DNA from 4 places in the Telluria sp. LT2P80 genome. Region 3 is predicted to be linked to each of the others. Evidence: predicted binding sites of a transcription regulator. Region 3 holds the regulator's gene; each other region holds the start of a gene.

Region 1 (3,378 bases), on a different contig from region 3:
ACCGCCACCCAGCAGAGCATCAAGGGTGGCGTGCGCATCAACCTCGACCTGCTCAATGCACAGCAGCAGTTGTTCACCAGCCAGCGCGACCTGGCCCAGGCCCGGTATTCCTACCTTGTCGGCCTGATGCGCCTGCGCTCTGCCGCCGGCACGCTCGAGCCGGAATCGATTCGCGAAATCGCGGCGTTCTTCCGCTGATCCTGCCGGACGGATTTGCACTGCACTTGCCTCGATTGGATTAATATCAATTTATTACCAATCGAGGAACGCTTCCATGGCCGTCAATGCACTCGAAGTCCAGCAACTCTACGTCGCCTACTTTGGCCGCCCGGCCGATCCTGTCGGGCTCGATTACTGGATGGATACACTGGCCGGGAATGTGGTGACACCCGATGATATTTCGCGCTCCTTTGCCGAGTCAAAGGAATACCGCGACAACTACAGCCACATGGACAGCCGCACCGTGGTCACCAAAATCTACGACCACCTGTTCGGGCGCGACGCCGAAGCCGTCGGTATCACCTATTGGGCTGACCTGATCGACCGTGGCGTCATCGCGATCGACGACGCGGTCAGGGAAATTTCAGAAGCGGCGGTTGGCGCCGATGCAATCGTGTTCAACGGCAAGGCGGCTATGGCCACCGTCTTCACGCTGCGCCTCGATACGCTGAACGAAGTGGCAGCCTACGGCCGCGATGCGGGACTGGCGCTGGCCATGGAATTTCTCGCCACCGTCAAGGATGCCAAAAGCGCGCTCGACGCGGCCGACCCGGTCGTGGTCGATGCGTGGATCGCGCGTATCGTGGGCGCCGACGGCACCGCCATCGAGGATGTGGGCCTGGTCGGCGTGGCGCCGCTGGCTTGAATCAGGCCGTGGCTTCGCCGGCTGCAGCCTCGCCGGCTGCTGCCTGGCCAGCGTTGCTGCTGCCGATGCAGTGCGGGCATGACACGCCATACACATAACTCGGTGCAAGTTGCTGGCGCGGCGTCACCACGGCGCGGCAGGCGAAGCATTGCACGGTCTCGGTCGGCTCGAGCTTCGGATTGAGCGCGGTGCGGTAGTCGAACACGAAGCAGTCGCCCGTGTAGTGCGCGCCGCCGACGTCCTCGAAGTACTTCAGGATGCCGCCCTCCAGCTGGTACACGCGCTCGTAGCCGATTTCCTTCATGTGGATTGCCGCTTTTTCGCAGCGGATGCCGCCGGTGCAGAAGGTCACGACCGTCTTGCCGGCCAGCGCATCGCGGTGCTGCGCCGCGACCTCGGGAAACTCGGTGAACTTGTCGATGCGGTAATCGAGCGTGTTTTCGAACGTGCCGACGTCGACTTCGAAGGCATTGCGCGTTTCCATCATCACGACCTCGACGCCGTCGTCATCGTGGCCCTGGTCGAGCCAGCGCTTGAGCGTGACGGGATCGACCGCCGGCGCCCGGCCCAGTTCGGGCTTGATGAGCGGCATGCGCATCGTGATGATCTCTTTCTTGATCTTGACCAGCATGCGCTTGTGCGACTGTTCGGTCGACAGGCTTTCTTTCCATGTCAGGTCGGCCAGGCGGGCATCGCTGCGCACCCAGTCCAGGTACGCGTCGATGTGCTCGCGCGTACCCGACAAGAACATATTGATGCCTTCCGGCGTGAGCAGCACCGTGCCCTTGAGAGCAAGCTCGTTGCACAGCGCCTGGTACTGCGGGCGCAAGGTTTCCAGATCGTCGAGCGTGACAAATTTGTAGGCGGCGATGTTGACGTACTGTTGAGCGGAAGACATGGCGATAAAGAAGAAAAAGCGGTGAACGGACAGGCCGACATTATAAGTCAGTCAGCCGCGCCAACCGTCAGGAGCCTGCCATATGCTTGTCGAATAGATTTACACTATTGCTTCATAGCATTGATGAATATCAAATAAGTCATTGATTTGTATGGTAGGTAACGACCTGGCACCAAGTTTGCTTATAGGAGGGCTGCGCTGTACAAACTTTGATCAACTAGGAAAACAACAATGATCCGTAATATCGCTCTGCTGGCCCTTTCGCTGACTGCCGGTGCTGCTTCGGCCGCTACCATTCCTGCAACGCTGACCTTCAACTCGGACAGCAACACTGCCTACACCAATGTGATGCCGGCAGCCCAGAGCGGCAGCGTGCTGATCGACTTCAACTTCACCTACACGGGCGCAACGGTCGACAACAACGATTTCCTGGCCCTGTGGTTCGGCAATTCGAACAATCTTTCCCAAGCCTACAAAGGTCCGAACGTCGGCTTCAAGGCAAACTGCGGTAACGGTACCTGCACCAACGACCTGTTCGCTCGCCTGGGCGGCGAAAGCGGCCCGTTCATGAACAACAGCAACCTGGTTGCAGGCACCACCTACAACATCTTCGCGAACCTGTACAAGGCCGCTGGCTCGACGACCTACAACCGCTTCGACATGTGGCTCAATGCAACGGCTGCCGAAAAGGCGTCGCTGACCGGCGCCGACCTGAAGGCAACTGGCAACACGAACCTGGCGTCGTTCAACACGATCGGCGTTCGTACCCTGGGTCTGGACAAAGGCCTGAGCGTGAACGTGAATAATCTGCGCGTCACCGGACTCGAGTCTGAAGTGCCTGAGCCAAGCAGCGTTGCCCTGATGGGTCTGGCACTGGCTGGCCTGGCATTTACCCGTCGCAACAAGCGCGGCTGATTGCCGCACGGCGCGCCAGACATACCGGCGCGCTGCTGACAGCAGACTGGAAACGTCGTTCCTGCGCAGGCAGGAACGACGTTTTTGCGTTAACAACACACCGTACCGGATGGCCGCGCAAGGTCGCCATATGCGTCCCGGATACGCCGTGCTAGAGTGCCTCGCATTGCCCCATCACCGACAGGAACGCCATGCACGACTGGTCCGAAGGCTACATGACCGAGTTAGCCTATACCTACGGCTACTATCCCGAACTCAACCCATTGCGTGCCCGGCTGGCCCTGCTCGAGGCGGGCATCGTCCCACCGGATGTCCAGACCGCTTGTGAGCTGGGCTTTGGTCAGGGCATGAGCATCAATATCCATGCGGTCGCGGCCGGCGCGGCCTGGCATGGCACCGACTTCAATCCGGCTCAGGTCGGTTTTGCGCGCGAGCTGGCGCAGGACTTGCCGCTGGCAGCCAATCTGTCCGATGAGGCCTTCGAGGCTTATTGCCAGCGTGCCGATCTGCCGCAGTTCGATTTCATCGCGCTGCACGGCATCTGGAGCTGGGTGTCGGACGCCAACCGCCGCGTGATCGCCAGCTTCATCGAGCGCAAGCTCAAGGTGGGCGGCGTTGTCTATGTCAGCTACAACACCCAGCCCGGCTGGGCCGCGACCGGACCGCTGACCGAGCTGATGGCCGGCTTCGACGCGGCCCT
Region 2 (3,378 bases), on a different contig from region 3:
TCTTGACGAACTTGAGCGTCATGCGATCGCTCTCGCCGATCGCCATGTACTTCTCGCGGTCCTTGTCCTTGTTGGCCAGCACCGGCGGCAGCGTCCACACGCCTTTTTCATGGTCCGCCTTGTCCTTCGGATTGGCGTTCACTTCGGATTTGGCGGCCAGCTTGAAGCCGGCCAGGTCGGCCATGCGGATCACATACGCTTCGTGCATGTAGCCGCTCGATGCCTTCGCATCCTGCGTCATCTTGACCGGCAGGCGGTGCTCGACCACGCCCAGCACGCCATTCGGCTTGAGGACCTTGTGGACTTCTTTGAGCGTGGTGACCACGGCTTCGTCGCCCGCGCCCAGCCAGTTGTGCAGGTTACGGAAGGTGACGACCATGTCGGCGCTGTTCGGCGCACCCAGCTCGAAGCGGGTCGGCGGTTCGAACACCACCGGCATCACCTTGTCGTAGACCTTGGCGTCGGCAGCGAGCTTGTCGCGATAGGCCTTGCCGCCGCGGGATTCCGGCGAACCGCCAGCGCCAATCAGCTTGCCGTTCTCGCGCAGGTAGGGCGCCAGGATCTCGGTGTACCAGCCGCCGCCCGGCGAGAGTTCGATGACCGTCATGGTCGGCTTGATGCCGAAGAAGGTCAGGGTTTCGTAAGGGTGGCGGAATGCATCGCGGGCCTTGTTGGCGGCAGCGCGGTGCTCGCCGGCGATGGCGGATTTCAGGGCGTCGTCCGCGTGTGCGGCGCCGGCGATGCCGGTTGCCAGCATTGCGGCCAGGATCAGTCGTTTCATTGTGCGAGGTCTCCATGATGGTTGACGACGGGCGGTGCGCCGTCGTCGCTGCGCTGATGATCCGGGAGGCACGGCGCACAGTCAAGCGTTCGTCACATATGCATGTGTGGCGGGCGTTCCGGCCCGTATTGACGGGATGAAGGGAGAAAAGAAGCTGCGCAAGGTACGTACAAATTTGTGCATTGTGGTGGCACAACATTTGCCTATTCAAAGTCTTAAGTTGCTGCTAAGGTTGCGCGGTTTGTCACGTTTTCATCTGTCATAAAACCAAAGCATAAGAGCTGTAATTACAAGAGCGGCCCGAGCTGTTCGCGGAACCGCTGCCCGGACGAAGGTTATTCAGGAGATCTCATGGAACGCCGTACCTTTCTTAATCTCAGCAGCGGGGCAGCCGCCTCGATGCTGCTGCCTTTCGGACGCGCCATCGCTGCCGAAGAGCTCACCAGCAGCATGCCAGTGGCCGCCAAGAAGGCGCTGGCCGATGTCGCGCTCAACGCCGCCACCAAGGCCGGCGCCAGCTACGCCGACGTGCGCATCGGTCGCTACCTCAACCAGTTCATCACCACGCGCGAGCTGAACGTCGAAAACGTGGCCAACACCGAGTCGGCCGGCGTGGGCGTGCGCGTGATCGTGAATGGCGCCTACGGCTTTGCCGCGACGTCCGACATGTCGACCGATGGCATCGCGAATGCGGCGCGCCAGGCCGTGGCAATCGCCAAGGCAAACGCCAAGCTGCAGACCGAACCGGTGCGCCTCGCACCAGTCAAGGGCGTGGGCGACGTGTCATGGAGCACCCCGATCAAGAAAGACTGGCGCACCGTGCCGATCGCCGAGAAGACCGACATGCTGATCGCCGCGAACAAGGCCGGCATGGAAGGCGGCGCGAACTTCATGCAGTCGATGCTGTTCCAGGTGAACCAGCAAAAGTATTTTGCCTCGACCGACGGCTCGTACATCGACCAGGACGTGCATCGCCTGTGGGCGCCGTTCTCGGCCACCGCGGTCGACAAGGCCAGCGGCAAGTTCCGCTCGCGCGCCGGCCTCAGCTCCCCGGTGGGCAAGGGGTACGAGTACTTCGACGCGCGGCCCGAGCACAAGATCAAGGCCGCCGGCGGCATCGCCACGCTGTACACCGAATCGTATGACATTATCGAAGACGCCCGCGCCGCCGGCCGCGACGCCAAGCGCAAGCTGACCGCCAAGTCGGTCCAGCCGGGCAAGTACGACCTGATGCTGGCGCCCGAACACCTGTGGCTGACCATCCACGAGAACGTCGGCCACCCGACGGAGCTCGATCGCGTGCTGGGCTTCGAAGCCAACTACGCCGGCACCAGCTTTGCCACGCTCGAGAAGCTGCAATCGAAGACCTTCAAGTATGGCTCGCCAATCGTCAACATCTTCGCCGACAAGACCACGCCAGGCTCGCTGGGCGCCATCGGCTTCGACGACGAGGGTGTGAAATCCAAGCGTTGGGACATCATCAAGGACGGCATCCTGGTCAACTTCCAGGCCACGCGCGACCAGGCCCACATCATCGGCGAAAAAGAATCGCATGGCTGCTCGTATGCGGACGGCTGGAACACGGTCCAGTTCCAGCGCATGCCGAACGTCTCGCTCGCACCGGGCAAGACCAAGCTGACGCCGGACGAGATGGTCAAGGGCATCAAGAAGGGTATCTACATCGTCGGCGATGGCTCGTTCTCGATCGACCAGCAGCGCTACAACTCGCAGTTTGGCGGCCAGCTGTTCTACGAAATCAAGGACGGCAAGATCGGCCAGATGCTGGAAGACGTGGCCTACCAGTCGAACACGCAGGAATTCTGGGGCGCCTGCAGCGCCATCTGCGATGAACGCGACTGGCGCATGGGCGGTTCGTTCTTCGACGGCAAAGGACAGCCGCCGCAGATCAGCATCGTCTCGCATGGTTCGTCGACCACGCGCTTCAACGGCATCAATGTGATCAACACCGCTCGCAAGATCGGCTAAGCAGGGGCGCACATGAGTATCTTGACCCAGGAACAAACCAAACGCATCACCGACCGCGTGCTGTCGCTGAGCAAAGCCGATGAATGCATCGTCAACATCGAGGGCAACCGCATCGGCAATATCCGCTTTGCGCGCAACGCTGTCTCGACCGCCGGCCTGGCCGACGACACCCGCATCCAGGTGCAGGTCGCCTTCGGTAAAAAGCAGGGCACCGCGACCATCAACGAATTCGACGACAAGTCGATCGAGCGCGCGGTGCGCCGCGCCGAGGACCTGGCGCGCCTGGCGCCTGACAATCCGGAATTCATTCCGGCCATCGCCAAGACCGCCTACAAGCCATCGGACACGTTCGTGCAGAAGACCGCCGACATCGATCCGGAATACCGCGCGCAGGCTGCGGCTTATGCGATCGAAGGCTGCCGCAAGCGCGGCCTGGTGTCGGCCGGCTTCTTCACCGACCGCACCAGCTTTGAAACCATCGCCAACTCGAATGGCCTGTTCGGCCACCAGGTGGTAACGTCGCTGGACTTCACGCTGACCGTGCGCACCGAAGACGGCCGCGGTTCGGGCTGGGTCAAGCGCTCGGCGCGCGACGTCGCCAAATTCGATCC
Region 3 (3,378 bases):
CAGGCGGCGACATTGAGCGACGCGCCGCGCAGCAGCAGCTCGCGCGTCACGCACATCATCAACGGCGAGCGCTGACGCATCGCATTCAATGCCTTCTGCGCGAACGGCGTGTCGTCACCCTCGAGCGACGCCATGATCGCCGCCACCGAATCCGCGCCGAAGTACATATCGATGCGCGCACGGTTGGCCTGCAATTGACTCTCGCCGGCATGCTGGATGGCGAACGTGCGGATCGCCGCCGGCAGATCCGCGCCCGGCGTCGCTTCGATCAGCGCGTGCAAGGCCGGCAGGTCGGCGCCTGGCACGAACACGTCGGCCAGGCCCACGTACAGCGCGTCGGCCGCGCCGATCGTCAGGCCGGTCAGGCCCAGGAACATCCCCAGTCGCCCCGGCGCGTGCGACAGAAAATGGCTGCCGCCGACATCGGGGAACAGGCCGATATTCACTTCGGGCATCGCCATCTTGGTGCGCTCGGTGACGATGCGCAGGCCGCAATCGGGCCCGCCCTGCGCGATGCCCATGCCGCCGCCCATGACCACGCCGTCCATCAGCGCGATATACGGTTTCGGATAAAAATGGATCAGGTGGTTCAGCGCGTATTCTTCGGTGAAGAAATCCTCGAGCAATGCGCTGCCGCCTTGCGGCGAGGCGTTGCCGACGTCGTGGAAGAAACGGATATCGCCGCCCGCGCACAGCGCTTTTTCGCTGCTGCTGGTGATCACGACCGCATCGACGGCGGCGTCGAGCTGCCAGTCAAGAAGGATCGCGGTCAGCGCGCGCACCATGTCCAGCGACAGCGAATTGAGCGCCTTGGGACGGTCGAGGGTGATGATGCCGGTGCGGTTGGCGATGCGGGTCAGGACGTGTTCGGACATGGCGTGATCCATCGAAAGGAAACACGTATTTTACCGGCAGCGGGATGCAAAAAGGGCGTCCCGAAAAGACGCCCCTGGCGGTGGTGACCTGCGCTCGATCAGGCGGCAGCGACGTCTGCTTCGTCGACGTCCAGGCGTTTGATCGCTGTGCGGTTATGGTCTTTGAGCATCTGCTTGTGCTTCAGGATTTGTCGATCCAGTTTATCCATCAACATGTCGATCGCGGCATACAGGTCTTGCGCGACGCTCGCCACGTGCAGGGTCTTGCCCGACACCTGGACATTGATTTCAGCTTTTTGCCTTTTTTCTTTTTCAGTGAGGTTATCGACGGCCAGGAAGACGTGGGTATCTATGACTTGATCGAAATGGCGAATAATGCGTTCCAGCTTATTCTGAACGTATTCACGGATGGCAGGGGTTACTTCGAGATGGTGACCACTGATGGTGAGGTTCATACACACTCCTTTGAAGATGTCACGTCGCTTGCACCACACAGGAGCTGAAGGCACAGACTGTATGAGCGGCGTTGTTACAAGGCTTTGCGGAGACTGACGGGGGGGATCTTGAGCGCTTCACGGTATTTTGCGACCGTCCTGCGCGCAATGACCATGCCTTGTTCCCCGAGCATTTCCGCGATCTTGCTGTCGGATAATGGATTCTTAGGGTCTTCTGCTCCTGTCAATTGTGCGATGAGCGCACGGATTGCCGTTGAGGATGCTTCGCCTCCCGCTTCGGTGGCAACGTGGCTACCGAAGAAATACTTCAACTCGAACATGCCGTGCGGGGTCAGCATGTATTTCTGGGTTGTGACACGAGAGATGGTGCTCTCATGCAGACCTAGTGTATCAGCTATCTCACGCAAAACAAGGGGCCGCATGGCAACTGCGCCATGGCTGAAAAAGTTGCGCTGGCGTTCGACAATCGCCTCGGCCACACGCAGGATCGTGTCGAAACGCTGGCGCATATTCTTGATGAGCCACTTCGCCTCTTGCATCTGCGCGCCCATCTGGCTCTCGCTGCGGCCCTGCTTGAGCATGGTCGCGTACAGGCTGTTGACGCGCAGGCGCGGCATCACGTCCTGGTTCAGCGTGACCGCCCAGCCATTCTTGGCGCGCCGCACGATCACGTCCGGCACCACGTAATCTGACACGTTCGACGCGAACGCGGCGCCCGGATGCGGATTGCACTGGCGGACCACGGCCTGCACTTCGCGCAGGTCTTCGTCGTCGCAATCGAGCGCTTTTTTCAGTTTGCTGTATTCGCGCTGCGCGAACCAGGTCAGGTAGCCTTCGACGATCTTCAGGGCCATGCGGCGCGTGACCATCGGCACGCCCGGCATGCGCCGGATCTGCAGCGCCAGGCATTCGGCCGCGCTGCGCGCGCCCACGCCCACCGGGTCCATGCTCTGCACCATCGCCAGCGCGCAGCGCAGTTCGTCGAGGTCGACCTCGAGTTCTTCGGGCAGGCGTGCGTGGATGTCGTCGAGCGGTTCTTCCAGGTAGCCGTTGTCGTCGAGCGCGTCGATCACCAGTTCGGCCAGCGCGCGGTCGCGCGTTGACAGCAGCGTTTCGCGCACCTGTTCCATCAGGTGTTCGCGCAGCGTGATCGCGCACGCCTCCAGCTGCGGGCGGCCGTCTTCGTCGTCGCTGCTGGCGCTGCCGGACGACGTTCCGCTGCCTTCGCTCCACTCGTTGTCGGGCCGGTCGCCATCGACCGCACCGCCTTCAGCGCCCTCGCCCTCAGCCGGCGCGCTGCCCTCGCCTTCGGCCTGCTGGCCTGGCGCCGGCGGCGCCTCGCCAGGTGCCGGCGCATTGTTGATGGCCCCATCGGCCAGCAGGCGCACCGAATGATCGAGCGGGTCGTCGAGCCTTTCGAGCAGCGGGTTATCGCCCAGTATCTGCTCGATCTCCTGATGCAGTTCGAGCGTCGACAGCTGCAGCAACCGGATCGATTGCTGCAGCTGTGGCGTGAGCGCCAGGTGCTGCGAAGTGCGGAGCTGAAGGGACTGTTTCATCAATTGAGTATGGCTTACATGCGGAAATGTTCACCAAGGTACACGCGGCGCACCGACTCGTCGGCGATGATATCGTCGGGACGGCCGGATGCGAGCACCGCGCCCTGATTGATGATGTAGGCGCGGTCGCAGATGCCAAGCGTCTCGCGGACATTGTGGTCGGTGATCAGGACGCCGATCTTGCGCTCCTTGAGGAAGCGTACGATGCGCTGGATCTCGATCACGGCGATCGGGTCGACGCCGGCAAACGGTTCGTCGAGCAGGACGAAGCGCGGGTTGGTCGCCAGGGCGCGCGCGATCTCCACGCGGCGCCGCTCGCCGCCCGACAGCGACAGTGCCGGATTCTCGCGCAGCTTCTCGATCTGCAGGTCGGCCAGCAAGGTATCGAGGCGGTCGCTGATCTCGGTTTTGGTGAGCGACTTGCCGTTAACCTTCTGCAGTTCGAGCACGGCGCGGATGTTCTCTTCCACCGTCAGCTTGCGAAACACC
Region 4 (3,378 bases), on a different contig from region 3:
CATGCCTTCGCCGGCGATGATCTCGGTGGCCCCGCCGATGGCCATCGTGACATTCGGCTGGATATCCGGGTTGCCGCCCTTGCCGATGGCGGCAATCAGGCCATCCTTGATCCCGATGTCGGCTTTGACGATGCCCCAGTGGTCGATGATGACGGCGTTGGTGATGACGGTGTCCATCACGGCCTCGCGCAGACGCTGCGACTGGCCCATGCCGTCGCGGATCACTTTGCCGCCGCCGAACTTGACCTCTTCGCCGTAGGTCGCGAAGTCGCGTTCGATCTCGATCACGAGGTCGGTGTCGGCCAGGCGGATCCGGTCGCCCGTGGTCGGGCCATACATGTCGGCGTAGGCCTGGCGGCTGAGCGTGACCATCATGCCTCCCCTGGTGTGAAAGGTACGACCGCAGGCAACGGCCCCGACACGCGGCCCTGGAAACCATGCACGATCCGCTCGCCCGCCAGGTCGACCAGTTCCACCGTGCGGCGCTGGCCTGGCTCGAAGCGCACGGCGGTACCGGCCGCGATGTTCAGCCGCATGCCGCGCGTGCTGTCGCGCTCGAACTGCAGCGCGGAATTGACTTCATAAAAGTGATAATGCGAGCCGACCTGCACCGGCCGGTCGCCCGCATTGGCCACAACCACGGTCAGCGTGCGCCGACCGACGTTGAGTTCGATATCGCCGTCGTCAAGAAAGTATTCGCCTGGGATCACGCTGGGCTCCGGCTAGGGAATCGGATGGTGGACGGTCACGAGCTTGGTCCCGTCCGGGAACGTGGCCTCGACCTGGATATCGGGGATCATCTCGGGCACGCCCTCCATCACGTCGCCGCGCGCGAGGATCGTCGTGCCTTCGCTCATCAGCTCGGCCACGCTGCGGCCATCGCGCGCGCCTTCCATGATCGCGGCCGTGATCAGGGCCACGGCTTCCGGGTAATTCAGCTTGAGTCCGCGCGCCCGCCGGCGTTCGGCGAGCAACGCAGCAGTAAAGATCAGCAGCTTGTCTTTTTCGCGGGGCGTCAGGTCCATGGGCGGTTCCGTATCAAGTGAGCCAGTCTAGGTAAGCCAGATGCGCGGCGGGCACGCCGGGCGGTCGAGCAGATGGGGGCGCAGCAAAGCCCACACCTGCGCCATGACGGCGCGCGCCGCCTCGCCGTCGTCGCCGAGATAACGCACAACGAACACCGACCTCACCTGGCTCGACGCCAGCTGCGGGTCGAGCGCGCGCACGTGCGCCTGCAGCGCGGCGGGCACGGGCCGGCCGACGGCAAGCAAGGTCGCGCACACCGAATGGCCGCGCATGCCGAGAGGGCTGGCGATGCCGTCGGGGGTCAGGATCCCCTGCTCCCACCACAGAAGGCGGCCCTCCTGGCGAATGCGCGTGTGCTGGCGGATCCGCCCGCGCGTAAACGCTTCGCCGGCGGCCACGCGGCCGAAGCACAGGACTTCGCTGCCGATATAGGTGCTGCCGGCAGCGAGATCGACGTCGTGGTCGAGGTCGACGCTGGCCGCGTCATAGAAGATGGTTTCCTGCGGCAGCCATTCGATGGCCGCGCCCGCAGCGATGCGCAGGCGCACCGCCTGCTGCGACACGCGGCCGTTGGCGCGGTACCACTTGGCCGCGCCGGGACTGGTGGCGAGCACGCTGCACGCGGGGCCGGCGTCGACGTCGATCTCGAGCCGGTCGCCCCCGACCACGCCACCTGGCGGGTGCACGACGATCACGTGGCAGGCGCCGGGGCCTTCCGGATACAGCGCCTTCTGCACACGCAGTGGGCCGCGGTGCGTGCGGCGCACCAGGCGTGTCGTGTCGCCATCGCGCACGAAGCCCAGCGCCAGGCTGGCTTGCCAGGCGGTGAAGACCGTGGATGGATCGGAAGAGGTGCAATCGCGCATGCTTGATGAAACAGCACGATGCGTGCCAGCGTCTTGACGTGGCGTGGGACGCCTATTTTGCAAGCGACGCGCACCGCGAAGGTGCGCGCTGCACCCGAACGCGTCAGGACATCGCCAGCTCGATGCAATTGCGACCGGCCCGCTTGGCACGCGCTAATGCGGCGTGGGTACGCACCGCCATCGAGTCGCCGCTCTCGCCCTCGCCCAACTGGGCCACGCCGAGGCTGATCGTGACGTGGTCACACCCGGGTATTTCGACCTGCTCGATCGCCGCGCGCAGCTTCTCGGCCATCTTCAGCGCGTCAATCGCGCTCGTGTGCGACGCGATGACCTGGAATTCTTCGCCGCCCGAGCGCACCAGCACGTCGCTCGCGCGCAGCAGCGCACTTGCCGTGTCGGCCACCGTACGCAGCACCAGGTCGCCCACCGGGTGGCCGAAGGTGTCGTTGATCTGGCTGAAGCGGTCGATATCGAAGACGATCAGCGCCAGCGGCAGCCGGTAGCGGCGTGCGCGCTTGATTTCCTGTTCCAGCAGGCCTTCGCCGTGGCGGCGGTTGGCCAGGTCGGTCAGGGCATCGGTCGTGGCAAGATGCGTGATGCGGGCCAGCAGCGCCTCGTTCTCGCGCGTGATCTCGGCCATGCGCAGGCCATGCGCGGCCAGCCCGGCGACGTCGTCCAGTGCCTGCAACTGCGCTGACGAAAAAGGCCGTGCGTCGCCGAACAGCAGGCACAGGGAGCCCATGGGCCCGCCCGGACCCGGCGCGGGGATCGGCACGCCGACGACCATGCGCGCGCCAAAGGCATCCAGGCGCGCCGCCAGCGCCGGCTCGCCGGCCTTGTCGAGCGTATCGAGCAGCGTGAATTCCCCTGTTGCCGCCGCCAGCAGGCCGGGGAAGGCATGGCGCAGCGGCGATTGCAGCAAGCGGCCATCGTGCGCGAGCAGCGCCGACAGGTGCAGGCCGTCCACGCCCTGCTCGGCCTCGAGATGCAGGTCGCCATCGCGATGCTGGAACAGCGCCGCATGCACGACACCGGGCCAGCCGGCCAGCGCTGCACACAGGCGCTCGGCAAAGCGCACGCTGTCGTCGGCATCGGTCAATGCCTGCTGACAGACAGTACGCAGTGCCAGCAGCGTGCGCAGCTCGGCTTCCGATGGGGTGGACGCGCCAGGCGCCACCACACTGAATCCGGTGCGCATGCGCGCGGCCAGCAGCGCGCGGGTCTGCTGCGCGCGCAGCGGGCCGATGGCGTAGTCGAGCGGACCGAACGCCATCAGCGCCGGCAGCCAGCGCGCGTTCGTGAAAGGACACAGCACCAGCACCGGTGCGCCGGCGCGCTCGGCGACCAGGGCGCCCAGCGCTGCCAGGTCGATGGCGAGGTCGCAGCGTTCGAGGTCCAGCACGAGCAGGTCGGCCGGTTCGCGCGCCAGCAGTGCGCGCGCCTGCTCGGCCCCTGCCGCCACGCGCAGATTGGCGAACATGCCGTC

The links. The regulator sigma-54, encoded in region 3, starts transcription at its own class of promoters, with help from an activator protein. The targets are predictions, from matches to a motif close to TGGCANGNAANCTGCTTT.
Region 1: a site for sigma-54 is predicted at 1,931-1,948, ahead of AC56LW_RS05315 (PEP-CTERM sorting domain-containing protein). Genes of this name have one in related genera too.
Region 2: a site for sigma-54 is predicted at 970-987, ahead of AC56LW_RS20845 (TldD/PmbA family protein). Genes of this name have one in related genera too.
Region 4: a site for sigma-54 is predicted at 1,903-1,920, ahead of AC56LW_RS22200 (urease accessory protein UreD). Genes of this name have one in related genera too.

The regions. Positions count from the first base shown of each region.
Region 1 covers NZ_JCASIO010000001.1:1,219,371-1,222,748, reverse strand. The annotation lists gene AC56LW_RS05330 (TolC family outer membrane protein) at 1-198, shown strand, start outside; gene AC56LW_RS05325 (DUF4214 domain-containing protein) at 275-865, shown strand; gene AC56LW_RS05320 (sulfurtransferase) at 867-1,763, opposite strand; gene AC56LW_RS05315 (PEP-CTERM sorting domain-containing protein) at 1,995-2,678, shown strand; gene AC56LW_RS05310 (methyltransferase regulatory domain-containing protein) at 2,870-3,378, shown strand, end outside.
Region 2 covers NZ_JCASIO010000009.1:147,477-150,854, forward strand. The annotation lists gene AC56LW_RS20840 (class I SAM-dependent methyltransferase) at 1-781, opposite strand, end outside; gene AC56LW_RS20845 (TldD/PmbA family protein) at 1,133-2,767, shown strand; gene AC56LW_RS20850 (TldD/PmbA family protein) at 2,780-3,378, shown strand, end outside.
Region 3 covers NZ_JCASIO010000006.1:101,028-104,405, reverse strand. The annotation lists gene AC56LW_RS16350 (enoyl-CoA hydratase/isomerase family protein) at 1-875, opposite strand, end outside; gene hpf (ribosome hibernation-promoting factor, HPF/YfiA family) at 974-1,330, opposite strand; gene AC56LW_RS16340 (RNA polymerase factor sigma-54) at 1,405-2,889, opposite strand; gene lptB (LPS export ABC transporter ATP-binding protein) at 2,904-3,378, opposite strand, start outside.
Region 4 covers NZ_JCASIO010000012.1:35,040-38,417, reverse strand. The annotation lists gene ureC (urease subunit alpha) at 1-372, opposite strand, end outside; gene AC56LW_RS22210 (urease subunit beta) at 372-710, opposite strand; gene AC56LW_RS22205 (urease subunit gamma) at 723-1,025, opposite strand; gene AC56LW_RS22200 (urease accessory protein UreD) at 1,053-1,892, opposite strand; gene AC56LW_RS22195 (diguanylate cyclase) at 1,996-3,378, opposite strand, start outside.